2 regions of the Paenibacillus sp. FSL R7-0333 genome follow, and region 2 is predicted to be linked to the other one. Evidence: predicted binding sites of a transcription regulator. Region 2 holds the regulator's gene; the other holds the start of a gene.
What was found. The regulator Rex, encoded in region 2, represses fermentation and respiration genes when NADH is low (regulators of the CRP and FNR family bind a similar motif). The targets are predictions, from matches to a motif close to TTGTGAAATATTTCACAA.
Positions count from the first base shown of each region.

Region 1 (15,492 bases), 3.7 Mb from region 2:
CCCGCGGTATCCGCTCTGCCCGCAAGTGAGGCAGCCAGCGTAACCGCTGCGGTCTATGCCACTGCGGAGTTCATGCTGAAGAACGGAGTCCAGTCGGACTGGCAGGCGATTGGCCTTGCGCAAGCAGGCTACAAGGTTCCTGCCAGCTATCTGAAGGCGCTTGAAGGCAAGGTGGCTGAGGCTAAGGGTGTTTTTGCCAGAGCTACGGACTATGCCCGGATCACGCTGGCTGTTAAGGCACTGGGCGGCGACCCGGCGAATGTGGCAGGCTTTAACCTGATCGAGAAGCTGTACAATAACGATAAAATTACGGGCCAGACGCTGAATAATCCGGTCTATGCACTGCTGGCTCTGGATTCCGGCAGCTATACGATCCCGGCAACTGCAAAATGGACACAATCTAAGCTGCTGGCAGAGATTCTGGCGAAGCAGAACCCGGACGGCGGCTTCACCCTGACCACGGGTGGGAGTGATCCGGATATGACAGCGATGGTGCTGAACGCACTGGCTGGACACAAGCAGGAAGCGGCAGTGAATGCTGCCGGTCAGCGGGCGGGAGCCTGGCTGGCTAAGGCACAGGATAAGAACGGCGGATATGGCGACAGCAGCGAGAGTGTAGCTCAGGCCATCATCGGTCTGTCTGCCTTCGGCATTGATCCTGCAGGAGCAGATTATACCAAGGGTAATATCAATCTGGTCAGCAAGCTGCTGAGCTTCAGCGCAGAGGGCGGCGGATTCGCCCACACTGCAGGCGGCAGCTCCAATCCGCTCTCTACAGAGCAGGCGCTGGAGGCTTTGGTAGCGTACAAGCTGTTTGGTACAGGCGGTAAGCTCTTTGATTTTAGCGGCATACCAGTGAAGAATCCTCAGGTAAGTGTCTCGGTTACAGTTGAAGGTCCGAATGGAACCTTGGCTGAGGGCAGCGTGTACGCCGGAAATGTGCTTACGGCACTGGATAAGACAGCAGCAGCCAAGCGCCTGGCTCTGGTCAATGAAGCAGGCAATTATGTGACGGATCGGCGGCGTGATTGCGGGTACTTTTGGTGGATATGATGGCTGGATGTACGTGATCGCACGCGGCGGAGCATGGATCTATCCAAGTGTAGGGATGGGCGACTTCGCGCTGGAGGAGAATGACCGCATTGTGGTCTATTATGGTGGGGACAACACGCAGGTGGTTGATGCCGTAACCGTGACTCCCGCACAGCCGCAGCCTGGACAAGATCTGAAGGTGCAGGTAACCCAGAAGCAATGGGTCTGGAATGAGGCGACCTTCACCTCCGATTCGGTAACCTCACCGGCGGCAGGCGTACAGGTAACCATCGGCGGCAAAACAGCAGTTACAGATGCTGCGGGCGTGGCTGTTGTGGCCGGAGGACTGCCAGCAAATAAATATACCCTGACGGTTACGGGATATCTGAAGGATAAAACCCCGGCCATCGTGCGTCATACGGTTCCGGTAACAGTGGCTTCTGCGGCGGCGGACCGTCCGGCTTTTGGCGATGTGAAGTCGATCTCGCCTTGGGCGCTGGAGTCGGTATACACGGCGTATGACCGCAAGCTGATGAATGGTGTGAGTGAGGACAGCCTGCTGTTTGCACCGAAAAAGAATATTACCCGTGCTGAATTTGCAGCACTGCTGCTGCGGTTAACCGGGAACGAGCCGTCTGCGGCGTCTTCCGCTGGGGCCTTCAGTGATGTTAAGGCTGGTACATGGTATTATGGAACAGTGAACCGGGCGAAGGAGCTAGGAATCATCAGCGGCGTAAGCGCCAAAACGTTCAAACCGGACGGGCTGGTTACACGCCAGGATATGGCTGTGATGATGGTTAGAGCTTTTAAGCTGGATGCTACATCAGCCGGAGCAGGAGCAGGGGCTGGTAAGTTCAGCGATGAAGATAAGATTAGCGACTATGCATTGTCCGCTGTCCGTACGGTGACGGGACTTGGATATATGAGCGGTACCGGCGGCGCATTCGAGCCTACTGCTGTAGTAACCCGTGAGATGGCTGCTGCTGTAGCGGTTAGATTGCCATAGTTGAGTAAGAGTAGGGGATGGTATAGTTTAGTTGAAATTTCCATTCCGCTGCAGGATGGGTGCTGTACGCTGGGGCGGACAATAAGTGGATAAATGACATCTAATCTGGCAGGATTTGCTGCAAAGCGGGAGTTAGTTGGAAAAACAACACTTATTCACGCTCGATGCTCCCGTATGATGGGTTGTGGGCAGAATTAGATGCCTGAAATCCAACTAATTTCTATACAGGTGCGTAACCAGAATAATTAAGTGTAGAAAATCCAACTACCGCCCCCGTGCCGATGAGTAGTTGAGGCGTATAGGGTTGTTGAAGCGTTGCAGGCTCATTAGACAGGCGATTTTGCTTGGAATTAGTTCGGATATGTCTTGAAAAGTAAGCATAAGGTGTATGAAGGAACGGGGAACAGGCTGACTGGCCCCCGTTCTTTTCCCTTTTGTGGAGGTGTGCTGGTAATGTTCAATCTATTCAAAAGAGGCCGGGGAAGGCTGGCGCCGCTGCTTCTCCTGCTGATGGTATTGCTGCTCCCCGGCTGCTCCTCTGGGCAGCCGGATCAGGCAGGCGGCAGCCCGCAGCCGCCCGCCGGGACCCCGGCCGCGCAGACGCCGCGGCCTGGAGACGAAGCGGCTCCGCTGCCGGGAGCCGCTGAGGGCACTGCCGTACCATCCGCCCCTGCGGAAGGTACGGCAGCTCCAGCGTCGCCAGGCGCAGCTGCGACGCAGCCTCCGGCGGGCGCGAGCGAGCCCGCCAAGTCCCCGGCGTCGCCAGGCGCAGCGGCGACGCAGCCACCGGCGGGCGCGAGCAAGCCCGCCAAGTCCCCGGCGTCGCCAGCCGCAGCGGCGACGCAGCCTTCGGCGGGCGTAAGCGAGCCCGCCACGTCCCCGGCGTCGCCAGGCGCAGCGGCGACGCAGCCTTCGGCGGGCGCGAGCAAGCCCGCCAAGTCCCCGGCGGCCACACCCAAGCCGGACAACGTAGTCACTCTCTCCATCACCGGAGATGAGGAGCATGGCGTGATTCTGGCCGCTGCCCAGTACGAGATCAAGAAGGGCGAGAGTGTGCTGGACCTGCTGAAGCGGATTACACGGGCGCAGAAGATCCAGATGGAATATCAGGGCAGCAAGGCTTTTGCTTACGTGGAAGGTATAGATAATTTGTACGAGGGTGATCACGGGGCAGAGAGCGGCTGGATGTACAAGGTGAATGGAGAATTTCCGTCCAAGGCTGCGGGTAGCTGGATCGTCGAGCCCGGGGATACCATCGAGTGGCTGTATACACTTGATCTAGGCAAAGACCTGGGGGCCAAAGCGCCATGAGCAGCGGCTTTCGTTCCATGCATCCGGTAGTAGCCCTGCTGTATTATGCAGGGCTGCTGCTGTTCACTCTGCTGGTCTTCCATCCGTTATTTCTGGCTACAGAGATAGCCGGACTGCTGGCGCTGCTGCTGTTGCAGGGACAAGGGCGTCAGCTGGTGCGCAGCTTGCCTTTTATACTGCTGATGGCAGCTTCCGTGGCCTTGCTGAACCCGCTGTTCTCACATCGAGGGGCGCATATTCTGTTCTACTGGCTGGATCAGCCTATTACGCTGGAAGCTGTGCTGTATGGACTGATGATGATGACTATGCTGCTTACTATTTTTATCTGGTTTATATCCTACAATTACACGGTGACTACAGATAAGTTCATGTACCTGTTCGCGGCGGCTGCGCCGAGAACGGCGCTGCTGACGCTGATGGCCATCCGGTTCGTACCGCTGTTCCAGCGGCGGCTGCGCCAGATTACGCTGATCCAGCGTCTGCGCGGGATAGATGCCGGTACGGGAAGCCTTAAGAAAAGAATGACGGACGGAATGACGCTGCTCAAAGTACTGTTGACCTGGTCGCTGGAGGAAGCCCTGCAGACAGGAGATTCCATGACAGCCCGCGGCTACGGAAGTACCAAACGCAGCACTTACACGATATACAAGGCCGATTTGCAGGATAAGCTGGTGATGCTGCTGTTAACCGTTAGCGGTGTGGTTACGCTGCTGTTCTGGGTGCAGGGCTACGGCAAGCTGGAGATCTATCCCCGGATGAGACCAGCGGACTTCGGCTGGCAGGAGGCCGTCATGTACGGCAGCTTCTGCCTGTTCGTGCTGATTCCTGCGGGACTGGAAGGAAAGGAGAAATGGTTATGGAGATCCTCAAAGCACAGCAATTATCCTTCCGATACCCTGAAGAAGACAGGGACACGCTCCATGAGCTATCGTTCGTCATAGAAGAGGGGGAATTTGTCGTGCTCTGCGGCCCGTCCGGCAGCGGCAAAACCACCCTGCTGCGTCATCTGAAGCGGGAGCTCACTCCGGTGGGTTCATCCAGCGGAACCTTGACCTACAAAGGGCAGCCTCTGTCCGGGCTTCCGGCAGCGGTGGCCGCCGGGGAGATTGGGATGGTCTTCCAGAACCCGGATGCACAGATCGTGATGGATACGGTCTGGCATGAGCTGGCCTTCTCCATGGAGAACCTGGGGCTGCCGCCTGCTGTCATGCGGACCCGGCTGGCGGAGATCTGCGGCTTGTTCGGGCTGGAGCCGCTGCTCTACCGTCCGGTACATGAGCTGTCAGGCGGACAAAAGCAGCTCATGAACCTGGCCTCAGTGCTGCTGCTTCAGCCCAAGGTGCTGCTGCTGGATGAGCCAACCTCCCAGCTTGATCCTGTTGCTGCACGGGAATTCATGATGGCGCTACAGCGGCTGAACGAGGAAATGGCGGTCACGGTGATCATCAGCGAGCACAGGCTCGAGGAGGTACTGCCGCTGGCGGATCGTGTGCTGATGCTGGAAGACGGCAAGCTGCTGGCAGATGCCGCTCCCCGCCTGTTCGCCCGGCAGACCGGCAGCGGAGCCTTGACTTCGGCTGGGCGTTACTTGCCAGCCGCCTCACGCCTGTACTTGTCGCTTGCTCCGGAAGCGGATTCGGCTGCGACGGAGAACATTCCGCTGACGGTGCGTGAGGGCAGACGCTGGATACATTCCCTGATGGCAGGAACGGACGCTGCCGCAGGCGCTGAACTGGTTAATAACTTGAATAGTCCCGCCGCAGCGTCTCTGCTCACCTGCCGCGAAGTAACCTTCCGGTATGAGAAGGAGGGCCGGGAGGTCCTGAGGAAGCTCACGCTGACACTTAAGCAGGGGGAGCTCCTGGCAGTCATGGGCGGGAATGGTGCGGGCAAGTCGACCCTGCTGCATGTACTGAACGGACTGATGAAGCCGCAGCGCGGCAAGATAGAGCTGGCCAAGGGCAAGACAACAGGTCTCCTGGCGCAGAATCCGTTGCTCTATTTCAGCTATGATACGGTAGCCGAGGAGCTGCAGCATATGGGGAGCTACGCCGGACTATCTCCTGAGGCAACAGCAAGCCGGATTGAGGCTTTGCTCGAAGTGTTCCAGCTCCGGGAGGTGCTGCAGAGTCATCCGCATGACCTCAGCGGCGGGCAGCAGCAGCAGGCCGCGCTTGCCATGATGCTGCTGATGAAGCCGGATATTCTGCTGCTGGATGAGCCGACTAAGGGGCTTGATCCGGCCGCCAAAGACAGGCTGGCCGCCCTGCTTCAGCAATTGCGCGGGCAGGGGATCAGTATTCTCATCGTAACGCATGATGTAGAATTCGCGGCTAAGCATGCTTCGCGCTGTGCACTCCTGTTTGACGGGGGAATTACGGCAGCGGGCACACCGGCTGAGTTCTTCAGCAGCAATTACTTCTATACCACGGCAGTCAACCGGATAGTGCGGGACTGGCTGCCGCAGGCATTGACCATAGAGGATGTGATTCGCGCATGGCCCGCTTCCGCATTCCGCTGCTAATAGCCCTGGGACTCTTCACCGCCGGGCTTGCGCTTACCGCAGCATTCACTGACCGGCATTATGTGCTGCTTAGCGTGGTGCTGCTGCTGGCTGCTCTCCTGCCGCTGTTCATCCGCCTGGAGCGCCGGCCGCTCCAGTCCCGTGAACTCGTGCTGCTGGCTGTATTGTCCGCTATTGCAGCTGTCAGCCGGATTCCTTTTGCTGCGTTGCCGGGGGTAAAGCCTGTGTCGGCCGTTGTCATCCTCTCCGCTTATGTCTTCGGGGCAGAGGCGGGGTTCGTTATCGGAGCAGTCGCTGCCCTGGTCTCCAATATTTACTTCGGGCAAGGGCCCTGGACGCCATGGCAGATGTTCGCCTGGGGTATGACCGGACTTACAGCCGGGTGGCTACGGAGGAGCTGGCTATTGCGCCGGCGGGCCGGGCTGCTGGTGTTTGGCTTCATCTGGGGGTTCCTGTTCGGCTGGATTATGAATATCTGGGTCCTGCTCAGTCTGCCGGATGCCTTAAGCTGGCGGCTGGTTGCCGTTACGTTTGCCGCAAGCTTTTACTTCGATCTGGCCCATGCCTTGTCGAATGTATTCTTCTTAGCGGTGCTGGCCGGAGGCTGGACCAAGGTGCTGCAGAGATTCCGCAAGAAATATGGCTTGCTTCAAGAGTGAATGGAATTATAATTAATGGATATCGCTCTACCAAAACGATAATTTTCTTCTTTTTTCGACAAATTTCTTAGCAGGGCCATCAACAATTCGATGTTATTCTCCGATAATTAAGGTTACAGCTAGATATCGAGAAGGCGGGATAACAGGAAATGAGACATCTGAAGATTAAGCATAAAATGATTGTACTGATCGCAGTGGTTATTCTACTACTAATCGGGATCGGAACAACGGGTATCCTGACGACAACCAGAATGGCTGAGAGGTCTGAAGAGACATACAGGCAGAACCTGCAGCCGATTTATTTCGTAACGGAGATCCGCGGGAATAACCGGGCGATTGAGTCTTTTCTGCTGGAGGATCTGATTACAACGGATGACGCGAAGAAGCAGGAGCTGAAGGCGAGAATTCAGGAGAATATCCAGACGAACAATGAGCTGATGGCCGAACTGAGGAAGATTGAATTCAACAATGACAAGATTGCAGCTTATGTGAACGAATATACCCTGCTGCTGCCGGATTACCGTTCACAGCGTGATAATATTATCCATCTGGCCGATAACGACCTTAACGATGAAGGATATCAGGTGTACACGGGCCGGACCTTTAACGAACTGCGTGACAAAATGGTCCGGCTGCTAGAAGAGACGGCGACGTTATTCATTCAGGATGCGTCTGCCCATAATACACGGACGGCTGACAGTGCCAAGAGCTCTGTTACGTTAAGCGGCATTCTGATTGCGCTGGCCTTGCTGCTCAGTATTGTCCTGAGTGTGATCATCACCAGATTGATTACGAGACCGCTGAAGGAATTGCAGGGGCTGATGAAGCGGGCGGAAGAAGGGGATCTGACGGCCTCTGCCGCTTACCGGTCCAAGGATGAGATCGGCCAGATTAATACATCGTTCAATACCATGCTGGACGGGTTGAAAAATATGATGCGCGGCGTCTCGGAGAGCGCCGAGATTCTCTCGGCCTCCTCCCAGCAGATGAGCGCCAGTGCCGACCAGACAGCGCACGCCTCACAGATGATCGCTGAGACCTCAGGCGAGATCGTAGCCGGATTCGATGTGCAGGCGGAGAGCATTACCCTGACTACGCAGTCTGTGCGGACGATGTCCTATGAGATTGCCGAAGCCCGGTATAGTGGACAAGAAATGACCCGCCTGATGGAGCAGGCTGCCTCCTCCACGGAACGCGGTGTATACGCAGTAGAACAGATTCTGGCCCAGATGCGGGAGATTGACTCCAGTGTCTCGGCGAGCCGCCAGATTGTCGGCAACCTGGGTAGTCTGTCCGAAGAGATTAACACCATTATTACAACCATTAATGAGATTGCGACCCAGACCAATCTGTTGTCCCTGAATGCTTCCATCGAAGCCGCCCGGGCGGGCGAGCATGGCCGTGGCTTCGCTGTAGTTGCCGGTGAGATCCGCAAGCTGGCGGAAGCTACCGGAACAAGCTCGCTGCAGATTACAGAGATCATTAACCATATCCGTCAGCAGACCGCCAGTGCCGTAGAATCGATGGAGCAAGGCTCCGGGATTGTCTCTCACGGTGTAGCACAGAGTGAGGTGGTATCCGAATCCTTTACGGCGATCCAGACCTCCATTCAGGCTGCCAGTGAGCAGACAGAGCAGATCACAGAGGTCATCGGCCATGTCGCGCAGGAATCGGAGGAAGTGGCCAGATCCATGTCAACGGTGAATGAAATCTCACGCAAAGGCGCCGCAGACGTTCAGGGCACCAGCGAAGCAAGCCTGGAGCAGCTGACCGCGATGGGAGAGATGTCCTCCTCTGCGCAGTATCTGGCTACCCTGGCCGAGGACCTGCAGAAGCATCTGGCCCGGTTCCGGCTGTAACGGCTATAATAGACATCAGCCCGGCCCGATTCGGCCGAGGAACCCTGGAGATTCCCGGGCATCTTCGGCGGAGCCGGGCTTTTGAACGTATTATTATTAATCTCAAGGAGGCGGTCTCTATAATGAACACTCGAACATGGAAGCTGGTGATAGTTCCAGCCTTGTTAATGACACTTGCAGCTTGTAGCTCGAATCAGGCTAGTGCTCCGGCGGTTAGCCCCAGCCCACAGCCAACAGCGGCTCCTGTAGAAGCTTCTGCCCAGCCTACGGAAGGGCCAAAGGTTACACCGGCACCTGCTGAAGCTGCTGGGGTAACGGTAGGGGAAAGTAAACAGTATGAGAAAATAGCAATCTCCGACTGGAAGGACGATAGAACCGTTGTCGTGTCCAAGCAGAACGATAAGCTGGGACCGATCAGCTCGGGAGAGCTGAAGGGTTCCTATCCGCAGAGCCTGTATTTCTTCCATCTGGATACCGGCGAATACGAATTGATTACAGAGAAGGCGAACATGATGCTGGGGGATGCCAAGCTGTCCGCCGATCAGTTGTTTCTGCTCTATAGTGAATTCTCCCTGGGTGATCCAGTCTACAATGTAATGGACCTGGGGTCCAAGAAGACGTTCACCATTAAGGGCGATACCATTGCCGGAGCAATGGGGGCCGATTGGGCGGATAAGGATACGGTAGTGGGTCCTGCATACAGCGGCGGTGCTTACACAGCGACGGCTACCTCAATGAAGATTGCCCCGGTGGAGGGACTAGGCGGGGAAGGTCTGATTGTTGTAAGACAAATCAAGGATAAGATCTATTACACCAGTAATTCGAAGGACTCGCTGCACACCCTGGACCTGAATACTAAGGCGAAGGCTGACCTGAATATTCCGGGTACCAGCAGCGTAATCCCTTCACCTGACGAAGAACAAATGCTGATCCTGCAATATAAGGAGACGACCCAGTCGCTGCTGCTCAGCGGCACAGACGGTAAGAATCCGCGGACCCTGGTGGAAGGCACCGAGCTTGGGGCCGTCTCCTGGTCCCCGGATCAGCGGCTGATTGCCTATAGTGTAACTCTTGAGGAGAATGGTATAACGAATCATACCTTATATGTCTACGATCTGACTTCTGACAAGTCCGTCCAGATTGCGGAGAGCAACGGGACGATGACCACCTCATGGAGCCCCTCGGGCAAGCAGCTTGCGTATACAGAGCGGGATGACAGCGGAAGCAGCAGCAGTATAGTCCAGTTAAAGTATTAAAGGATCTTGTAGATTTTGAACTTGAACAGACCATGCCAGGTGGAAGTGACGGAAGGGAAGTTTGAAACTGGAGGAGCGTTAGCGTCCGCCTTTATGTTTGGATTTCTACCGCAGCCAGCGGTTTATAATCAGGAAATTCAAACATAACAGCGGCCGGAAGTTCAAACATTCCCTGCAGTTACGACTACATCATCATGATGGCAAGCTTTAAAATCCAAAAAAAGCGGTCCGTATCCGGTAGACTCACCGGTACGGACCACTTTTTTTATAACTAGATAGAACTAAGTTCTAAGCATACCAGCCCCATACGAAGATGAACAGGGTGCCGAAGATGGTGACCAGAGCCACGAACATGGCGTATGCGATGTTGATATACAGTTCTTTTTTGGAATCGGCCGATTCTCCGATGTGCATGAACACAAACAGCTGCAAGGAGGCCTGGATCAGCGCCGTAACCAGCAGCACCACCATATTGGCACTGGAGGACAGGTCTCCGTAAATTACAATCAGTGCAGCGGCAGAGAGGACCAGAGAGGCTACATAACCCATCACATGCTTAATAGGGAATAGTTGCTTCATCATGTCACATCAGTCCTTTCAGGTAGACGAAGCTGAAGATAAAGATCCAGACCACGTCTAAGAAGTGCCAGAACAAGGAGAAGATGAACGTTTTGTTGGCGGTAGCGGGAGTAATGCCGCGCTTCCACAGTTGAATCATAATGCCAATTCCCCACAGCAGACCGAAGCTGACGTGAAGACCATGCGTTCCCAGTAGTATGAACAGACTGGAGAGGAAGCCGCTGGTCTGCAGCGTAGCTCCTTCATGTACATAAGTGAAGAACTCGTCGATTTCAATACCGACAAAAGCCAGACCCATCACCAGCGTAATCGCCATGAAGACCATCATGGCTTTCTTGTAGCCGTGCCGCATGGCATGGACAGCCAGACCGATGGTGAAGGAGCTCGACAGCAGGAGGAAGGTCTCCATCAGCACCGGGCCGATCTCGAACAGCTCGCTGCCGCTTGGTCCGCTGGCATAGCGGTTAACCATTACGAAATATACAGTGAACAGCGTAGCGAAGAGAGGGATCTCGGCTCCGAGAAAGACCCAGAAGCCGAAGATCTTGTTACTGTTCTCTTCCGTTGAATATTCGAGCGGCTTGGACGCATCTATTTTCATACAGTCTCACCCCGCATCAGTTTCTTTTCTGTAGCTGCAATCTCTTCTACAGGAATGTAGTAGCCCTGGTCCTTATCGAAGGACATGAAGGCCAGTACGACCAGAATTCCAATCCCTGAGACGATCGCCGGAATCCACATGCTGAAGACCAGGAAGAAGCCTAGGAAGAAGAAGACTACACCCAATATGAACGGTTTGCCGGTATTGCTTGGCATATGAATCTTGGTGTATTTAGTGTCTGTATACAATGGAATATTCTCGTGCTTCGCAGACCATAGAGCATCGCGCGTCTCAACCTTAGGCACAATCGCAAAGTTGTAGAGCGGGATCGGGCTGTGTGTCGCCCATTCGAGCGTCCGGCCATCCCAAGGATCGTTGGTTGTATCTCTCGGCATGTAGCGGGTACTCCAGTAAATATTGTAGACCAGGATCACGAAGCCGATCGCGAGTCCGACGGCCCCGACGAAGCTCAGCATATTGAGCGGACCAAAGCCTGATTCCTTAGAGTAAGTATACAGACGGCGTGTCATTCCCATCAGTCCCAGGAAGAACATTGGGAAGAAGGTTACGTTAAAGGAAATGATGATCCACCAGAAGGCATGCTTGCCCAGCCGTTCGTTCAGGCGGAAGCCGAACACTTTCGGGAACCAATAGTGGAAGCCGGCGATGACGGCGAACACGGCACCCGGAATCAGCACGTAGTGGAAATGCGCTACCAGGAACATCGTGTTGTGATACTGGTAATCGGCGCTGGCCATTGCCAGCATGACGCCCGTTACCCCGCCGATCGTAAAGATCGGGATAAAGGCCAGTGTGTACAGCATCGGGGTCGTGAAGGTAATCCTGCCCTTTCGCAGGGTGAATAGCCAGTTGAATATTTTGACCCCGGTAGGTACTGCTATGGCCATCGTTGTGATTGAGAAGAAGCTGTTGACCATGGCACCTTGACCCATTGTATAGAAATGGTGCGCCCATACAAGGAAGGACAGGAGCGAGATGATCAGCATGCTGAATACCATGGAGGTATAGCCGTACAGGTTCTTCTTCGAGAAGGTGGCGATAATCTCACTATAAATACCGAAGGCCGGAAGGATAACGATATAGACCTCCGGATGTCCCCAGACCCAGAACAGGTTGGCCCAGAGCATATCCATCCCGCCGTTGGCCATCGTGAAGAACTGGGAGCCGAAGAGGCGGTCGAACATCATCATCGCCAGCGCTACGGTAAGAACCGGGAAGGCGAAGACAATGATAACGTTGGTGATAAGTACGGACCAGGTGAACATCGGCATCTTCATCAGCGTCATGCCTGGTGCGCGCATTTTGAGAATCGTTACGATAAAGTTAACCCCTGTGATCAGCGTACCGATACCAGATATTTGCAGGGCCAGAGAGTAATAGTTGTTCCCTACGGTCGGGCTGAATTCAAGACTCGCCAGCGGGAAGTAGGCTGACCAGCCCGCATCCGGCGAGCCGCCGATGACGAAGGAAATGTTCAGCAGCATGGCGCCCATGAAGAAGAGCCAGAAGCTGACGGCGTTCAGCCGCGGGAAGGCAACGTCCCGTGCGCCGATCTGCAGCGGAATGATTACGTTCATCAGACCGATGATAAAAGGCATGGCCATGAAGAGAATCATGATCAGACCATGGGTGGTGAAGACCTCATTGTAATGCTGCGCATCGAGGAATTTCATTTCCGGCGCAGCCGTCTGCAGACGCATCATCATCGCATCTACACCGCCGCGGAACAGCATCAGCAGCGCCGCGAGGATGTACATGATCCCGATTTTTTTGTGGTCAACCGTGGTCAGCCATTCGCGCCACAGATAGCCCCATTTCTTGAAATAGGTAAGCCCTACGAGAATCCCGATGGTTGCCAGTGCAATACTGATCATGGCCCCGTATATCAAGGGTTCGCCGTGAACCTTAAATTTGTCCAAATCCATTAGGGTAGCTCCTTTCAGTGTGTTGCATTAAGCTCTTCAGAGAGCTAGTGTCCTTCATGTGTGCTTTCATCGACAGGGGAGCTTGGCAGCGGCTGATCGACTTCCGGATCAGGCTTGCTGTCGAATTCCGTTCCGCTGGACGGTTCGGGAGACGGATGAATCTCCTTGTTATCCTGATGCTCCGGATTGCCGTTGTCCATATCCATCTCTTTGCCGCCGCCGCTCATATGATCTCCGTGATTTCCCGGAGGAGGGCTGAACTCCAGATGGGTGGAGGAATACGTTTTGCGTCCGAGGTAATCCGTGGCCAGCAGGCCTTTGAATTCTTCCTCAGTCAGCTTAGGTGCAGTTTCCTTCACTTCCTTCACCCAGTCCTCGTAACCTTTGTTACTCAGGACAAGTGCTTCGAATTCCATGTGGGCGAAGCCTTTACCGCTGAAGTTAGCATTCTTTCCGATATAAGAGCCTTCCGTATCAGCGGAGAGGTGAAGCGTTGTCAGCATGTCGCTCATGGCGTACTTTTGACCGGCAAGCTGTGGAATCCAAAGACTGGTAATGGTGCCGAATGAGTACATTCTGAATTCAACTGCACGGTGTACCGGCATATTCACGTAGTTAACTGTTTCAATGCCTTCTTCCGGATAACTGAAATGCCATTTCCAGTTGGAGGAGGACGCATAGATGACCAGCGGAGTCTGATCTTTATAATCCGCAGCCACATTCTCCACTTCGTTTGTCGTCTTGACGGTTACAACAGACAGGAAGGCTACGATAATGATCGGGATAATAATCCAGATCGCCTCAAGGACTACATTGCCTTCCTCGTGCTTTGGAATGTAACCCTCATTACTCTTCTTCGCACGGTATTTCACCAATACAAAGATGTATAGGATGTAGACAACTGCCAGAACACCAAGCATTACAATAATTGAGAGGATAATGGTGTCAGATAACGTTCTGGCAGACGGCCCCTTCGGGTTCAGAACAGCGATTGAGCTGCATCCCGGCAGGAGAAGGATCAGGCTTAGAAACAGAGCGTATAACGGTCCCTTTTTTTTCATATAGAACTCCTTCCTTCAATACTACTTTTCATTCGCCGTTCATTAACGGAAGTACATTGATCTGTATCTATAGTAAGAACTACTTACCCATAATGCAAAATACATATTTTGTATAATTATATAAAATAGACCTTAAAAATGGCGAACAAGTTAAATATGTGTGATCAAATTGTTACAACTCCCTAAGGGTATGATAAAGATCACTGTAGTGGCGCACTTTAGCTAATTTTAAGGTTGTTCAATTTTTGTTCAAAATTCCGATATTGTTATTAAATTTGTCACAATTATTCTGTGCCAAAAACCGCTGATTTAACCGTGTAACGCCTGCTGTGACAGCATTCGACGAGAATTGCGTGCTTTCTGAAAATAATGGCGAACCCTCATTTATCATTGCATAAGAGTAACAATTTCTTAGCTTGCGGTTACAATCTCTCAAATTACGTTGAAAGTATATATGATAAAGTGATAGACAAATATACATAGATTGGAGACTGCTGCTGTGCGCATCAAGAAAATTCTGCTTTTATTCATGTCTTTATTCCTAATTATGGGGCTTGTGCAGGTCCCGGCTAACGCTAAAGGTGAAAGCACTATTCTTAAACTCGGAGTCAACGATAAATTAAGCAAGGTTGAAGCTGTATCCGTAAAAGGCACCTATTATGTTCCGCTGCGCGCGCTTGCGGATGAGCTGAAATGGACCCTTACCGGCCTGACGGACGGGATTCATGTAGCCGGCGGGACAGGTTCGCTTACCCTGCTGAGCAAGGACGGAGGTGCGGTGCTGAAGGATGGGACTGCCGTGCCTATGAGCACTTTCGTACAGGACGGCAAACTCATGGCTCCGCTGAAGCTCAGCGGTTACCTCGGGTATAGCATTTCCTATGCGGGAGATAAATATTTACTTCGTGTGAAGGACGGCTCGGCGCAGCTTACCGATGCAGCCTTCACCGATAAATATGCTGCCGAGCTGAAGCCGGAGGCTCCGGTAGCTCCAACGAATCCAGCGACTCCGGTTACACCAACTGAGCCGGGCAAGCCGGGCCGGACCGTATACCTGACCTTCGACGATGGCCCGTCAGCCACGACTGGCGACCTGCTGGACATCCTCCGTAAATATGACGTACAGGCAACCTTCTTCATGCTGGGGAACAACATGAATCAGCATCCCGCCCAGGTGAAGCGGACTGCGAAAGAAGGCCATGGCTTAGCGCTGCATGGCGTGACCCACCGCCAGGAGAAGTTCTATGCTTCGCCGGCAGCGGCGCTTGCCGAGATGTCGGGGGCCAATGCGACACTGAAGAAGCTGACGGGAGCCAGCACCACCTTGATTCGTACGCCATATGGAAGTAAGCCGTATTTCACCAAGTCCTTCCGCGATAAAGTCCTGACGCAGGGATATCATCTCTGGGACTGGAACGTGGATTCCTATGACTGGAAATACAAACAGAACAGCGACAGAATCTATAACACCGTGATGGATCAGGTGAACAAGCTGAAGGCGTCCAAGACCAATCCGGTCATTCTGATGCATGACCAGAAGGCTACACTCAAGGTGCTGCCGCGTATTCTGGAGAAGCTGAAGAAGGAAGGTTATACCTTCAAGCTCATTACGAAGGATATGGAGCCGCTCAATTTCTGGAAGGATAAACGCTGATCCG
Region 1 is NZ_JBBOBZ010000001.1:756,385-771,876, forward strand. It holds gene MKY86_RS03165 (prenyltransferase/squalene oxidase repeat-containing protein) at 1-1,053, shown strand, start outside; gene MKY86_RS03170 (S-layer homology domain-containing protein) at 1,061-2,038, shown strand; gene MKY86_RS03175 (DUF4430 domain-containing protein) at 2,492-3,349, shown strand; gene MKY86_RS03180 (energy-coupling factor transporter transmembrane component T) at 3,346-4,290, shown strand; gene MKY86_RS03185 (ABC transporter ATP-binding protein) at 4,206-5,873, shown strand; gene MKY86_RS03190 (ECF transporter S component) at 5,846-6,532, shown strand; gene MKY86_RS03195 (methyl-accepting chemotaxis protein) at 6,682-8,391, shown strand; gene MKY86_RS03200 (TolB family protein) at 8,514-9,647, shown strand; gene qoxD (cytochrome aa3 quinol oxidase subunit IV) at 9,936-10,229, opposite strand; gene qoxC (cytochrome aa3 quinol oxidase subunit III) at 10,231-10,827, opposite strand; gene qoxB (cytochrome aa3 quinol oxidase subunit I) at 10,824-12,773, opposite strand; gene qoxA (cytochrome aa3 quinol oxidase subunit II) at 12,818-13,834, opposite strand; gene MKY86_RS03225 (polysaccharide deacetylase family protein) at 14,334-15,488, shown strand.
Region 1: a site for Rex is predicted at 14,101-14,118, ahead of qoxA (cytochrome aa3 quinol oxidase subunit II). Genes of this name have one in related genera too.

Region 2 (15,492 bases):
TGAAATCCAAAATCCACCGGGCAACGGTCACTGAAGCCAATCTCAATTATGTGGGCAGCATTACCATTGATGAAGATCTGATGGAAGCTGCAGACCTGCTGGAGAACGAGAAGGTGCAGATCGTGGATAATAATAACGGTTCCCGTCTGGAGACTTATGTCATTCCAGGTCCGCGCGGCAGCGGCGTCATTTGTCTGAACGGGGCGGCGGCGCGTTTGGTACAGCCTGGCGATACAGTGATTATTATATCCTACGCTGTCATGTCCTCCGAGGAGCTGGCGGCGCACAAGCCGACTGTAGTGTTCGTTGATGCGGGCAACAAGCCGGTGAAGCTGGCGGATCATGAGATTCACGCGACGATTGCCTGAATTCTGAGCTTTGAGCCATGTAATCAATGGCAGGGATGAAGACCCCTGTACTTGCTGATAATGAAGTAAGGCAAGCTTAAGCTGACTTCATTATCAGTAAGGGTGGGATGTCCGGTGTTTCAACATTTATTTGCTGAGATGAACAAGATGCTCCAGGAGATCAAAGCCGACTATCCTACTGCGGAGGGTGCCCGCCGAAGCGATCTTTTATCCAAGTATAATATGCTCCACCGAATCAGTGATAATGTAATGGATGAATGGCTGGTCTTCGCCGAGAAGCTGAGCGAGTTCCGGGAACAGGCGGATTTCCAGGTTCAGCCAGAGGAGCTGCCGGAAGAGGAAGCGCCCGAGCTTGGGATGGATGCTTTTGTCAGAGGCCAGGGCTATTACAAGCTGCTGATGTACCGCAAATGCATTGAACAGTTCAGGGAGGTTACGGCTAAGTATCCGGACAGCCTCGCTGCCCGCCTGTATCTGGCCATGGCTTATCTGCAGGAGGGAGAAGGCGATACCGCCTGGGGACATCTGAATCACATGCTGGGCCTGATCCGTGAGGAGAAGCTGAAGGCGATGATCTATAATGCGCTGGGCTGTATCCGGGCTTCTCAGGAACGCTTCAATGAGGCCAGTGAGCTATTCAGCCTGTCGCTGCTGCATGACCCGGATCTGCCGGAGCCGAATGTGAATCTGGAGGTATGCCGCAGACGGGGCGGGAAGCTGGAGTTTGGCCATCAGCTGGTTTCGCTTTTATAATTTATCCTCGGTTTCTTTAGGCGATGCGCCCCGTTTCCCGGGGTGTGCATCGCCTTTTTTCGTAACTTCTGTTATGCTGATAAAGAGTCTCAAGTGAAAGGGAATAGAACTTATAATGAAATTTGCCGTGCTTGATTTTGAAACTACGGGAACCCAATCTGTGGGAGAGATCATCCAGGTTGGCCTTGCCATTATAGAAGAAGACGGGACGATCTCCCGGGTGTATGGTTCCTATGTCAAGCCCGGAGCGCCCATTCCTCCTTTTATTACGGGCCTGACCGGAATTACAGACAGCGACGTACAGGATGCGCCGGAGCTCGATGAGATGATGATGGAGCTGGTGCCGCTGCTGGATGATGTCGTCCTCGTCGGACACAATGTCGCGTTTGATTTTCATTTTTTGCAGAATGCGCTGGACCGCTGCGGCTACCTGCCGTTTCAGGGGCGGATTCTGGATACGATCGATTTTCTCAAAATATGCTTTCCCTCACTGAGCACCTATCAGCTTGGCGCGGTAAGCAGCCACTTCGGCATTACGCATGACCGTCCCCATCAGGCGGACAGTGATGCGCTTGCCACGGCTATTGTGCTGCTCAAATGTCTGGAAGAGCTGCAGAGTCTGCCGCTCTTGACGATTCAGCGGCTGAATGAGCTGTTCGCGGACGAAGACAGTGATCTGGCCTGGTATTTCGACGGTCTGCTGCGGGAGCGGGAGATGGAGACCTTTCAGCCGGAAGGTGAGCTGAGCTTCTACCGCCAGCTTGCGCTGGCTGTGGGGGACTGGGCAGAGCTGGCTACGCCACGGGAGGATGGAAGCGTCAATCCGCTGGAGAATATTACCTTTGAAGAATATATGGATGAGGTAACCAAGCGGCTGAAGGCTGTTCTTCCCCAGTATGAGAGCCGGGAAGCCCAGGAGCTGATGATCCATGAGGTCATTACAGCGCTTGAGCAGGACAAGCATCTACTGATTGAAGCGGGAACAGGCACCGGTAAATCGCTGGGTTATCTGCTTCCGGCTATCTACCATAGTGTGAAAAGTGATCAGAAGGTGATGGTCAGCACGCATACCATTAACCTTCAGGACCAGCTGCGGGAGCGGGATATTCCGCTCTTAACCAGCGTTGTGCCGTTCCCGTTCAAGGCCTCCATCTTTAAGGGAAGAGGGCACTATTTGTGTCTGCGCAAGTTCGAACATAGAATGAACAAAAAGGACTTTACGAGTCCAAGGGAAGAAGCGCTCACCGCTGCGCAAATGCTCGTTTGGCTGACCCAGACGACGACCGGCGATGATGAGGAGCTTAACTTAAGCGGACGGGGCGGCGATTTCTGGGAGACGGTAGCCAGTGATACCGACTCCTGCCTGGGACGCGCATGTCCCTGGTTCCGCAAATGCTATTACCACCGGGCCAAGCATGAAGCCGGGATCTCCGATGTGGTGGTCACCAATCACTCCAAGCTGTTCGCAGATGTCAAAGCCGGGCATCAGCTTCTTCCGGCGTACGACCATCTTGTGATTGATGAAGCCCATCATCTGGAGGATATTGCCGGCAAGCATCTTGGCATGCAGATGAAATATTTCACATTCGCCCATACCCTCACCCGTCTCTATAAGGATAGCCGGAGCGGGCAGCTGCCTGCCCTCCGCCAGAGTCTGCAGTCTTCGGGCAGTGAGCAGGCCTCCGAATGGAGCGGCGTGATCGACCGGATCTATCCCGATCTGCTGACGGTGAAGGAGTCCTGGGATGCGCTCAGCGACCGGCTCTTCAGCCTGCTGCCCGAGCGCAGCGATGCCGGGGCCGGTGAAGCAGGCCAGCTGGTGGCACGCCTGCAGCCGGGCAAGAAGCCGAAGGATTGGGAGGAGCTGGCTGCCCTTGAGAATACACTGAACCTCAGTCTGAGCGATATCATCCGCAAGGGCGACAAAATGCTCAGTGAAATGCGTGACACGGACAGCCAATCCTCCTCAGACAGTCTTGTGACTGATATCGGTGGGTTATTCAAGGATCTGGCATCCATTAGAGAGCAGATCCGCTTCTTCATGAGTCTGAACGATGAGAACATCGTGTATTGGCTGGAGGGAAGCGGCAATTATAAGGGCAAGTCGCTGCAAATGTATGCTGTTCCCGTAGATGTCAGCACCCAGCTCAGGGAGCTGTTCTTCGATAAGAAGAAGAGCATTATCCTGACCTCGGCCACCTTATCCGTGGATAAATCCTTCCAGTTTATGATTGATAACCTGGGTCTTGGCGAAGCTGCAGAGCAGCGGCGTCTGATGACTGCACTGCTTCCGTCGCCATTCAAGTATCGTGAGCAGGCTCTCCTGGTCATTCCCCGGGACTTCCCGAGCGTCAAGGGGAGTATTGGGGATGCCCGCTTTGTGGACACCCTCGTGCACTCCCTTGCCGAGACAGCTGTAACAACACGGGGACGGATGCTGGTGCTGTTTACCTCCTACAAGATGCTGCGCCAGGTGTATGAACCGCTGAAGGAGGCACTTGCCTCACAGGATATCGCGGTACTCGGACAAGGTGTGGAAGGCGGCAGCCGGAGCAAGCTGATCCGCCGCTTCCAGGACAGCCCGGCTTCGGTCTTGCTGGGTACCAGCAGCTTCTGGGAAGGGGTGGATATCCCGGGAGAAGCATTGACCTGCCTGGCGATTGTCAGACTGCCGTTCCAGCCGCCAAATCACCCGCTGGCAGAAGCGAAGTCGGAGCTGCTTCAGGCACAGAAGAAGAATCCGTTCATGAAGCTGTCCGTGCCGCAGGCCGTCATCCGCTTCAAGCAGGGCTTCGGGCGGCTGGTCCGCACGGCGCAGGACCGGGGCATCGTAATTGTGTACGATACCAGAGTCATTGAATCGCATTATGGAAAGTACTTCCTGTACTCGCTCCCCGGTCCCAAGATGGAGCATATGCTCACCGAGCAGATGGTCCCGAGAATTGCCGAATGGCTGGATGACGGCGGGGTTTCCTAATTCTTCTGCTATTGCTATTATTAATAAGTCATGATTAACCTGAAGATCCGTTCCCGCCTGCCCTGCCACTCCGGCAGGCGGCGGGGCACGGTTGCTATAATTGTACGGGTCTAACACAACTTTTAAGGAGGAGAATACATGAAATCGGATAAAATATCGGAGGCCGTCGTGCGCAGGCTCCCAGTGTACCTGCGTTTCCTGAACGATCTCCAAAAACGTGAAATCTCCACAGTCTCTTCTCAGGAGCTGGGCCAGAAGCTTGACCTAAATCCCGCCCAGATCCGTAAGGATTTGGCTTATTTCGGCGATTTTGGCAGGAAAGGCATCGGCTATGATGTATCTTATCTGATTGAGAAGATCCGCCATATCCTGAAGCTTGACCAGCAAATTAATGTTGCACTGGTTGGAGCCGGTAACCTCGGTCATGCCTTGTCTAACTACAACGCTTACTTGAAGGATACGATGAAGATTACTGCCATCTTCGATGCCTACCCGCCGAAGGTGGGCCAGCAGATCAACTCGCTGGTTGTGCAGCCGATGGAGGAGCTAAGCAGTACAATCCGTTCGCAGGGCATCCGGATCGGGATTATTACCGTGCCCGACAGTGAAGCCCAGAACGTAGCTGATATTCTTGTGGATTCCGGTATCGAAGCGATTCTGAACTTCGCACCGGTTATTCTCAAGACGCCTGCCAATATCCGGATTCATGCCGCAGATTTCACCACAGATCTGCAGAGCTTGGCCTATTATTTGCATGATGGAAAGGATGAGGCTGAAGATGAGCAGTAAGATCACGATAATCAAGAATGGGCACTTCCTGGTTCCGGGCAGTGACAAGCCGGTACTGAGCGGGTACATGACCCTGGAGAATGATTTGATTACTTACATAGGTGAAGCTGAGCCGGTAGTGGAGGATGGCGCACAGGTCGTAGACGGCAGCCGTCTGCTGTTCATGCCTGGTCTGGTCAATACCCATGGTCATACTGCAATGTCACTGCTGCGCGGATACGGCGACGATATGGTGCTTCAGTCTTGGCTGCAGGAGAAGATGTGGCCGATGGAAGAGAAATTCACTGGTGATGATGTATATTGGGGAACCTCGTTGTCCGTGCTGGAGATGCTGAAGGGCGGCACAACCACCTTCCTCGATATGTATGATCATATGGACCGGGTAGCGGAAGTGACCGAGCAGTCTGGTATTCGTGCTGTGTTGATGCGCGGCGTAATTGGGCTGTGCCCGGAAGAGGTACAGCAAGCGAAGCTCGCTGAGGCGATTGCTTTTGCCCGTAACTGGCACGGCAAGGCTGACGGCAGAATTACGACCATGCTCTCACCGCACGCCCCGTACACCTGTCCTCCAGAGTTTTTCATGAAGTTTGTGCAGGCTGCCCATGATCTAGACCTGCCAATGCACACCCATATGTCCGAGACGCGCCATGAAGTGGAACAGAACGTGGCCGACTACGGCCTGCGTCCGGTCGCACATCTGGAGAAGCTCGGAATGTTCACCCGTCCTTCGCTCATTGCCCACGGGGTTCATCTGAACGATGAAGAGATCGGGATTCTGGCCCGCCATAACGTTGGCGTGTCGCATAACCCCGGCAGTAACCTGAAGCTGGCCAGCGGGGTTGCCCGTGTTCCTGAACTGCTGAGAGCCGGGATTAAGGTCTCCCTGGGTACAGACGGTGCGGCAAGCAACAACAATCTGGATATGTTCGAAGAGATGAGGCTGGCGGCTCTGATCCACAAGGGCGTAAGCGGTGATCCTACAGCGGTACCGGCTCCTGAGGCGCTTCTGATGGCTACGGAGTACGGGGCGCAGTCTATTTTCCTAAGCGGGGTAGGCCGGCTTGCAGCAGGAATGAAGGCCGACTTCATCGCACTTGATATTGACCAGCCTCATCTGCTGCCGCATACCGATCTGCTCTCCCATGCCGTATATTCGGCAAGTGCCAAGGATGTAGAGCATGTATGGGTGAACGGCCAGCAGGTTGTGAAGCATGGACAATGCCTGACACTTGATGAAGAAGCCATCCGCCGCAAAGCACAGGAGACGTTCGAGAGCCTGCTTAAACGGTAATTCAGGGGAACGGGAAAGGAAGCAGCGTGGTGAAGAAGAAGAGGAGAAAATGGATCTGGCTGGGGATTACCGTGGTGCTGCTCCTTCTGTTCGGACTAAGCCAGTTCTATGCCTACATTATGAAGGACCAGTGGAACGAGCGGAGTGAGGCCAAGGAGCTGGCCCGGGCGCGTGCCGGACTAACAGAGGTAACCAAGGCCCAGAAATCTGTCTGGAATGAGAATGAGATCTACTGGGTGCTGACCGGTAAAAATGAAGCTGGGACCGAGCTGATGGTGTGGGTCCGTTTCACCTTGGAGGGCAAGCCTGCCGGAGGCGACAACGACCTGTATGCTGAGGAACTGAGCAATGGCACCTCAGAAGAGAAAATGCGCGGAATCATAGCCGCTCAGCTGCCGGACATTACGATCGAACGGCTGCTGCCCGGTGTATACAACGGGGAATATGCCTGGCAGCTATTTTACAAAAAAGACGGGCGATTCTATTATAACTTTTACCGCTTCAAGGATGGCAGCGCCATCGGTGAGGGGTACAGTCTGCCGAACCGTTAAGCGGACGGCCAGGCTTGGATTATAGGAGAAGTGGGAGATACAGTGATACTGTGCTCCCGCTTTTTTTGGTGTATCCATAAGAGTAAAGAACAGGTTAGAGCCGTTCATGGGCTTGAGAGTATATACGGGTTGCAATACCATTCATGTATATTAGATCAGCCACAGGAGACGGAATTTTAGACAGGGGGAATTGATAATATGGAAATTTTGTCCTATTTGTATCAGGCGGTGGATCTGTTCAAGGAGGAGCTGGGGGAGAATCTGTCGGGAATTTACGTGCATGGCTCACTGGCGATGGGCTGTTTTCACCCCGATACCAGCGATATCGATCTGCTGATCGTCGTACATGACAAGCTGCCCGCAGAGGTCAGTCATAGACTTGCCAGGCGTATTGTAGGTTATCATGACAGTCTGCCGAATAAGCGCGGAATTGAACTATCCATCGTCCTTAAGACATACCTGCGAAATTTTGTGTATCCTACGCCTTTTGAATTTCACTTTTCGGAAGCACATTTAGAGCGGTACAGAACTGATGAGAATTATCTGTGCGGCGGCTTTGAGGATGCTGATCTGGCGGCGCATTTTGCAGTAGTCTACCATCGCGGGTTTATCTTGTACGGGGAGCCGATCCGCGAGGCCTTTGCGCCGGTAGACAACAGGTACTATCTGGATTCCATTATCAGGGATATCGATGATGCGCCGCAGAATATTAAGAAATCACCGGTGTATTACATACTGAATCTATGCAGGATACTCTATTATATGCAGGAAGGTCATGTTTCTTCCAAGAAGGAAGGCGGGGAGTGGGGGCTGCAGCAGTTGCCTGAAGTCTATCACGGCTTGCTTAGACAGTGTCTGAAGGAATATAGCGGTGCGGGGGACGCCGAAGGCTATGAGCCGGGCGAATTAACTGATTTTGCGGAATATATGATGGCTGAAATCCAGCGGACTCCGAACTGAAGATTGGCCGGGTAAAAATGATAAGCGCATGAAACATCCAGAAATTAGTATCAAAAATTTTAAATATATTCACAACTTTATGTAAAATCGTATATACACCTATGATATACTACTACTTGTACTAAGACATGCTTAAGAGCATGTCAGTCTCGGAAGGGCGCTAGACACGCTGGATGGTCTTTATTATAGAGTTATGCTCGGTCATTTTTGAGAGGAGGACGTTTCTTGAAACTGCGTCTTATGCCTGTACTGCTAACGTCTCTGCTGTCTGCTGCATTATTGTTTGGTGGCTGGTATTCTTACCGTCAGTTCGCGGTGCAGGAGCCGCTTCAGAAGCTGGTATCATCCTACGAGGGAGTGAAGGATTCCCATATTACTATTAAACGCAATGAGGTCACTTTGAAACTGGATTTGCAGCCGGGCACGAAATTACGTGAACTGGTGCAGTATGTATCAAGAGAAGGCAGCACTGCTATTGACGGACGGACCCTGAAGCTGGATGTGGAGCAGAAGCCGAGCGAGCTGCTGGATGAGTACTGGGATAAAGCGATGTTCTCTGTAGCAGAAGCGATGGAGAGCCGGAAGTATACATTGATACCAGCGAAGCTGGATGGACTTAAGGAGCAGGACAGCAAGTACAGCGGGGTTACAGCTACCACAGAGATTGATGACAATAATGTGTATGTAAGCCTGAGCAACGGCACTGAGAGCAAATTTATCATTCTGCCGCGTGCAGCAGCCAAGATGGGAGTGTGGAACAATGCCTAAGTACTGGAAAGAGGTTTTAGCCGGATTCGTTCCGGTCATGCTGATTTTTATGGCTTTTGTGGGGATCAATATCTTCCCCGTAATCATAGCGCTGGGTATGGTTGCCGCGCTCCTGTTCATTGCCCATGCCCGTGGCGGTCTGACAGTTAATGCAGGTGCAGATAAGAAGCGCAAGAAGAACGGCCCCTCCAAGCTGACTTTTGAAGAGATCGGCGGACAGGACAATGCCAAGCAGGAGCTGCGTGAAGCGCTGGACTTCCTGATCCGGCATGAAGAAATCAGCAAGTTCGGGATTCGCCCGCTTAAGGGAATTCTGCTTACAGGTCCTCCGGGAACAGGAAAGACGCTGATGGCTAAGGCTGCTGCGCATTATACGGGCTCCGTGTTTGTAGCTGCCTCGGGTAGTGAATTTGTTGAGATGTATGTCGGTGTGGGTGCGGGACGCGTACGCGATTTGTTCAAGGATGCCCGCACACGCGCACTCAAGGAGAATAAGCAAAGCGCCATTATTTTCATTGATGAAATCGACGTCATCGGCGGGAAGCGAGAAGGCGGACAGCAGCGTGAATATGATCAGACCCTCAATCAGCTGCTGACGGAGATGGACGGGATTTATAACAACGATACCCCGCGCATCCTGCTGGTAGCCGCAACGAACCGCAAGGAGATGCTTGATTCTGCGCTGCTTCGCCCGGGGCGTTTTGACCGCCATATTCAGGTGGATATGCCTGACAAGAAGGGCCGCAAGTCGATTCTCGACCTGCATGCCAAGAACAAGCCGCTGCATGATACCGTGGATCTGGATAAAATCGCCGAAGAAGCTTACGGCTTCTCGGGTGCGCAGCTGGAGAGCGTGATGAACGAAGCCGCGATCTACATGATGCGTGAGAATCTGACCCTGGTAGAGCAGCGTCATCTGTCGATGGCGATCGACAAGGTCATGATGGGTGAGAAGACCGACCGTGAGACCAACCATGAAGAGAAGAAGCGGGTAGCGATTCATGAGCTTGGACATGCTATTATGGCTGAGCTGCTGCGCCCCGGAAGCGTTAGCCAGGTAACACTTACCCCGCGCGGTCAGGCTCTAGGGTATGTCCGGCATAATCCGCAGACCGAGCAGTATCTGTACACGAAGGATTACCTGGAGAACCAGATCATGATTGCCCTGGGAGGAGCGGCTGCCGAAGAGATGTATTACGGCGGACGCAGTACCGGTTCCCGTGGAGACTTCGATCAGGCGCTGAATATCGTCGAGACCATGATGAAGTCAGGGCTCACCTCGCTCGGCATTGCGAATCTGCAAATGGTTACCACTGAAGAATTAATGAAGGAAAACAGTAAGATACTGGATGAACTTATGATCCGCACGAATGACCTGCTGGAGCAGCAGAGAAATATATTTGATTACTCCCTTGACATTTTAATGAAGGAAGAAGTTCTCTCCGGAGAGCAATTTCGTTGTCAATTTCGTGACAGTGTCCTTTTACCGGCATAATTCTTTATGCCGGTTATTTTTTTTTACTTTTCAGACATGCTAAGATATCATTATATGTCGGGCTACTTATTTTTTTCGACAGACAAGGTACAATACAGAAGTATAGATACCTGAAAGGATGGAGACTTTTACATGAATTTTAAAAAGATCGGTGTCATCGGCGGAGGCACAATGGGACAAGGGATTGCCGAAATGCTGGCAGCCAAGGGCCTGGATGTTATGCTGGTGGAGAAAACTGCTGAAAGACTGAACTACTCCTACGAAATGATCGAGACCAGTCTGGACAAGCAGCTGGAGAAATGGGCAATTACCCAGGCGGAGAAGAAGCTGATTCTGTCCCGTATCCAGAAGGTTACACATTTCGCTGAACTCAGCTCCTGCGATATGGTCATTGAGACAATCGTTGAAGATCTGGAGGCGAAGCAAAAGGTATTCAATCAGCTCGATCAGGTGTGTCCGAGTCACATTATTCTTGCGAGCAATACGTCAACGCTCAGCTTGACGGAGCTTGCAAGCTCTACAATGTATCCGGAACGCGTTATCGGCATGCACTTCATACATCCTGTAGGAAAGGTTGATCTGGTTGAAATCGTGCGCGGCCTGAAGACCTCGGACAGCACATTTGAAGATACCAAAGCCTTTGTCGATGAGATTGTAGAGAAAAAAGGCGTTATGATCTACGAATCCCCCGGATTTGTATCTTCGCGCCTCATTTGCCTGTTCATTAACGAGGCTATGCATGTGCTGCAGGAAGGTGTCGCTTCTCCTGAAGACATTGATGACGCTATGCGTATCGGCTACCAGTTCCAGAACGGGCCGCTTGAAATGGCAGACCGCTTCGGTCTGGATTCCGTTCTTGCCGCACTGGAGAATATGTTCCGTGAATACGGCGAACTCAAGTATCGTCCATCTACAATTCTCAAAAAGATGGTGCGTGCCGGACAACTGGGTGCAAAATCGGGCGAAGGCTTCTTCAAGTATGACAAGGATGGTGACCGTGTATGAATATCTTAGTTATTAATTCCGGCAGTTCTTCATTGAAATACCAGCTGTACAATATGACCGATGAATCTGTACTTGCCAAAGGCCTGGTAGAACGTATTGGAATGGATTCATCCATTCTGAACCATAAGCCGACCGGCAAGCAGGAAGTAACCGAAGTAAGCGAAATTCTGGAGCACAATACGGCAATCCGTAAAGTGCTTGCTTGTCTGACAGACAAAGAGCATGGCGTTATCGCATCCACCGATGAGATTAATGCAGTGGGCCACCGTGTAGTGCACGGGGGGGAATTCTTCAAATCCTCCGCGCTGGTCGATGCCGATGCGAAGACCAAGATCCGCCAGCTGTTCGACCTTGCGCCGCTGCATAACCCGGCTGCGATGATGGGGATTACCGCATCCGAGAATAATATGCCCGGTGTGCCGCAGGTCGTTGTATTCGATACTGCCTTCCACCAGACGATGCCTGAGAAGGCTTATATGTATGCCATCCCGAGAGTGCTTTACAACAAATACAAAGTACGCCGTTATGGCGCGCACGGAACCTCCCATGATTTCGTCAGCAAGGCTGCTGCAGAGTATCTGGACCGTCCGCTTGGCGACCTCAAAATTATCACCTGCCACATCGGTAACGGTGCCAGCGTAACTGCAGTTAACGGCGGCATTTCTGTTGATACTTCGATGGGGATGACTCCGCTGGAAGGTCTGATGATGGGTACACGCAGTGGTGACCTTGACCCGGCTATTGTTCCTTATGTAATGAATAAGGAAGAACTGTCTGTCGGTGAAGTGAACTCCATGCTGAACAAGCACAGCGGACTTCTGGCAATCTCTGGCGTGAGCAGTGACATGCGTGATATTATTGACGGTGCGGAGAAAGGCGAGCCTAATTCGACGCTTGCTTTTGAAATGTACGAGTATCGTCTGCGTAAATATATCGGTTCTTATGCAGCTGCCATGAATGGGGTAGACGTAATTGTATTCACCGCTGGTGTAGGCGAGAATGCTTCCCTGCTGCGCGAAAAAGTACTGAACAATCTTACGTTCCTCGGAATCGAGCTGGATGCAGAAGCCAACAAGGTCCGTTCGGGTGATCCTCGGCGTATCTCTACAGCCAATTCCAAGGTACAGGTGCTTGTGGTTCCAACGAACGAAGAGCTTGTGATCGCACGCGATACCTATCGTATTGTGCAAGGAGTTAACGGCTAAATTAGAGGAGAGATAGTAGGCATGGCTAACAAAAGTGTAATCAAGAACGTGAATGAGCATGTCGGAGAGACTGTTGTCATCGGCTGTTGGGTCAACAACAAGCGCTCCAGCGGTAAAATTCAGTTCCTGCAGCTTCGGGACGGTACGGGCTATATCCAGGGAGTTGTGGTGAAATCGGAAGTGCCTGAGCAGGTCTGGGACGATGCCAAGAGCCTTACCCAGGAAAGCTCGCTGTATGTGACCGGAATCATCCGGGAGGAGCCGCGCAGCCAGTCAGGCTATGAAATGACGGTTACAGGTATTGAGGTTCTGCATCTTACCGAGAATTATCCAATCACACCTAAGGAGCATGGCGTCGATTTCCTGATGGATCACCGTCATCTCTGGCTGCGTTCCTCCAAGCAGCGGGCGGTCATGGTGATTCGTGCGGAGATTATCCGCGCGGTTCAGCAGTTCTTCAATGAGCGCGGCTTCACGAAGGTGGACCCGCCGATTCTGACACCAACGTCAGCGGAAGGCACGACCAACCTGTTCCACACCAAGTACTTCGAAGAGGATGCGTATCTTACCCAAAGCGGACAGCTGTACATGGAAGCTGCAGCCATGGCTCTGGGACGCGTCTATTCGTTCGGGCCTACCTTCCGTGCAGAGAAATCCAAGACCCGCCGCCACTTGATTGAGTTCTGGATGATTGAGCCGGAAATGGCCTTCACCGATCATGAAGAGAGCCTGTGCGTGCAGGAGGATTTCATCAGCTTTGTCGTGCAGTCCGTGCTTACGAATTGCCGCGCCGAGCTGGAAGCGGTGGGCCGCGATGTCTCGAAGCTTGAGAACATCAAAGCGCCATTCCCGCGTATCAGCTATGACGATGCGATTAAGTTCCTGAACGAAAAAGGCTATGAAATTGCCTGGGGCGATGATTTCGGGGCTCCTCATGAGACGGCGATTGCCGAGATGAGCGACAGACCGGTCTTCATTACCCACTATCCGGCTTCCTTCAAGGCTTTCTATATGAAGCCGCATCCTGATCGTCCGGAAGTGGTGCTGTGTGCGGATATGATCGCTCCTGAAGGCTACGGGGAGATCATTGGCGGTTCACAGCGTATCGATGATCCGGCGCTGCTGGAAGCCCGCTTCAAGGAACATAACCTGTCGATGGATACCTACAAATGGTACATGGATCTGCGCACCTACGGCACGGTTCCACACTCCGGCTTCGGTCTGGGGCTGGAGCGTACTGTAGCCTGGATCTGCGGTCTGGACCATGTCCGTGAGACCATTGCCTTCCCTCGTACACTGTACCGTCTTTACCCTTAAAGAATAGGGAAAGGGGGCTTAAGTATGGACGGAAAAGGATGGAATACCTGGGGCGAGGGCGTAGCCTTCGGCCTGGAGAACGGAATGGCCGTCATTCCTTATGCACTCCTGAAATATTACCGGAAGCTGAATCTGACCGGCAGTGAATCCATGCTGCTGATTCACCTGCTCTCCTTCAGACAGGTGGAGGGGATTGATTTCCCTTCCCTGGAGGAGCTGCAGGCAGTAACCGGGCGCAGTATTCCGGTGATTGCCGGAGAACTGCAGAAGCTTATGAAGGAAGGGTTCATCAGCATTGACGGAGATAACGACGAGCTGAGAGACATCCATTATGAGCGCTATAACTTCTCCGGCCTATACGCCAAGCTGGGAGCTTATCTGGCGGAACTCACCCGGGAGAATGCCCAGGAGAAGCCCAGCCAGAGCGGGCGGGAGCCGGGTGCCCGTGCAGTGGCTCATTACTCCGGGGCTACCGCACCGGATGGCGGCTATGGCCGCCCGGCTGTGCCGGGTGACAAGGAGTCAGAGGACGGACGCAGTCTGTTCAGCATTTTCGAGAAGGAATTCGGACGTCCGCTGTCCCCCATGGAATGTGAATCCATTTCCGGCTGGGTGGATGAAGACCGCTATCCCGAGGAACTGATTCTGCTCGCGCTGAAGGAGTCGGTCTTTGCCGGAAAGGTTCATTTCCGTTACATTGACCGCATTCTGCTGGAATGGGCCCGCAACCGGGTGAAGAATGCTCTGGATGTCAAAGCTTATTCCCAGAAATTCCGGGGCGGCGGCAGATGAGCGGAGCGAGTTAGAGATGCCGGTCCAGGGCAAGTCCCGGCCGGTTAAGGTGTCTCTTAAGTCATGTATGTGGCTTAAGGGGCACTTTTTTTGATTTGCTGCTTGTGAGTTGGCGGAAAGTGGGAGGGGAGCGGGGGTGAGGGGCTGAAGTGCCACTGAATTCAGCAAAAGTGGCTTGATGAGCAAAATGAAGGGTATAAATGCACTTGAAGCTGGCGGAATTGTGCCTCACAACCCGCGAACAGCCCGCAATTCCTTCACATGGAAGGAACTGCGGGCTGTTATGTTGTAGTAAGAATATCAATAACTAGGCCAAAAAATTAGTGCAGCTCCTGCTCCAGAGCCGAGCCCATCTCGCGGGAACGTTCCGCACACCGGTTGACGGCGGAAATGACGGTCTCAAAGAAATCGCCGCGCTCCAGTACTTCAATGGCCGCCTGGGTAGATCCATTCGGCGAGGTGACCTTTTTGCGCAGGGCGGCAGGCTCTTCACCGGTCTGCTGCACCATCCGGGCTGCGCCAAGCACGGTCTGGACGGTCAGCTCACGGCTCTGCGCAAGCGGCAGCCCTCCGCGGATACCGGCAGCGATCATCGCTTCCATCATGTAATAGATGTAAGCCGGTCCGCTGCCGGAGATCCCGGTTAAGGTCTCCATCCGTTCTTCGTCAATGACCGCCGTCAGGCCGACCGCTTCGAAGATATTAAGCGCTGTACGGCGGCTGTCTTCGCCAACCTCCTTGGAGAAGGCAATCCCGGTAGCACCAAGGCCGATGGAGCTAGAGGTGTTCGGCATGGTGCGGACCACAGGCTGCGGATTCCCCAGTAAGCCTTGCATCGTACGGATGGTCAGCCCGGCAATGACAGAGATGACGAGCTGATCCGGCGACAGCAGCGGTCCCAGTGAACGGAGCGCTTCGGCAGCGTCTTTGGGCTTCATGGCTAGAACGATGACCGGCGCAGTGCGCAGAGCCTCGAGCTTGGACTCGGGAGCATTATAGCCGAGCACGCCGTAACGGCTGCGGAGCTCAGCCAGGCGCTCGCTGCTGCTGCGGTTCAGCATAATAATCCGGTCCGATTCCACTACATTCCGGGCGATCAATCCCCGTACAATGGCCTCAGCCATCGAGCCTGCGCCGTAAAAAACGATATTATGATTGATGAGCGGAATTGCTGGTTGCTGGCACATGGCTGGCAGTCCCCCTATAAGTTGAGTGAGTTAA
Region 2 is NZ_JBBOBZ010000001.1:4,477,454-4,492,945, reverse strand. It holds gene panD (aspartate 1-decarboxylase) at 1-368, shown strand, start outside; gene MKY86_RS18955 (tetratricopeptide repeat protein) at 483-1,121, shown strand; gene dinG (ATP-dependent DNA helicase DinG) at 1,237-4,098, shown strand; gene MKY86_RS18945 (redox-sensing transcriptional repressor Rex) at 4,237-4,887, shown strand; gene MKY86_RS18940 (amidohydrolase) at 4,877-6,178, shown strand; gene MKY86_RS18935 (cell wall elongation regulator TseB-like domain-containing protein) at 6,208-6,729, shown strand; gene MKY86_RS18930 (aminoglycoside adenylyltransferase domain-containing protein) at 6,928-7,689, shown strand; gene MKY86_RS18925 (hypothetical protein) at 7,915-8,457, shown strand; gene MKY86_RS18920 (AAA family ATPase) at 8,450-9,952, shown strand; gene MKY86_RS18915 (3-hydroxyacyl-CoA dehydrogenase family protein) at 10,085-10,957, shown strand; gene MKY86_RS18910 (acetate/propionate family kinase) at 10,954-12,162, shown strand; gene asnS (asparagine--tRNA ligase) at 12,184-13,479, shown strand; gene MKY86_RS18900 (DnaD domain protein) at 13,504-14,271, shown strand; gene proC (pyrroline-5-carboxylate reductase) at 14,592-15,458, opposite strand; gene MKY86_RS18890 (glutamate-5-semialdehyde dehydrogenase) at 15,489-15,492, opposite strand, start outside.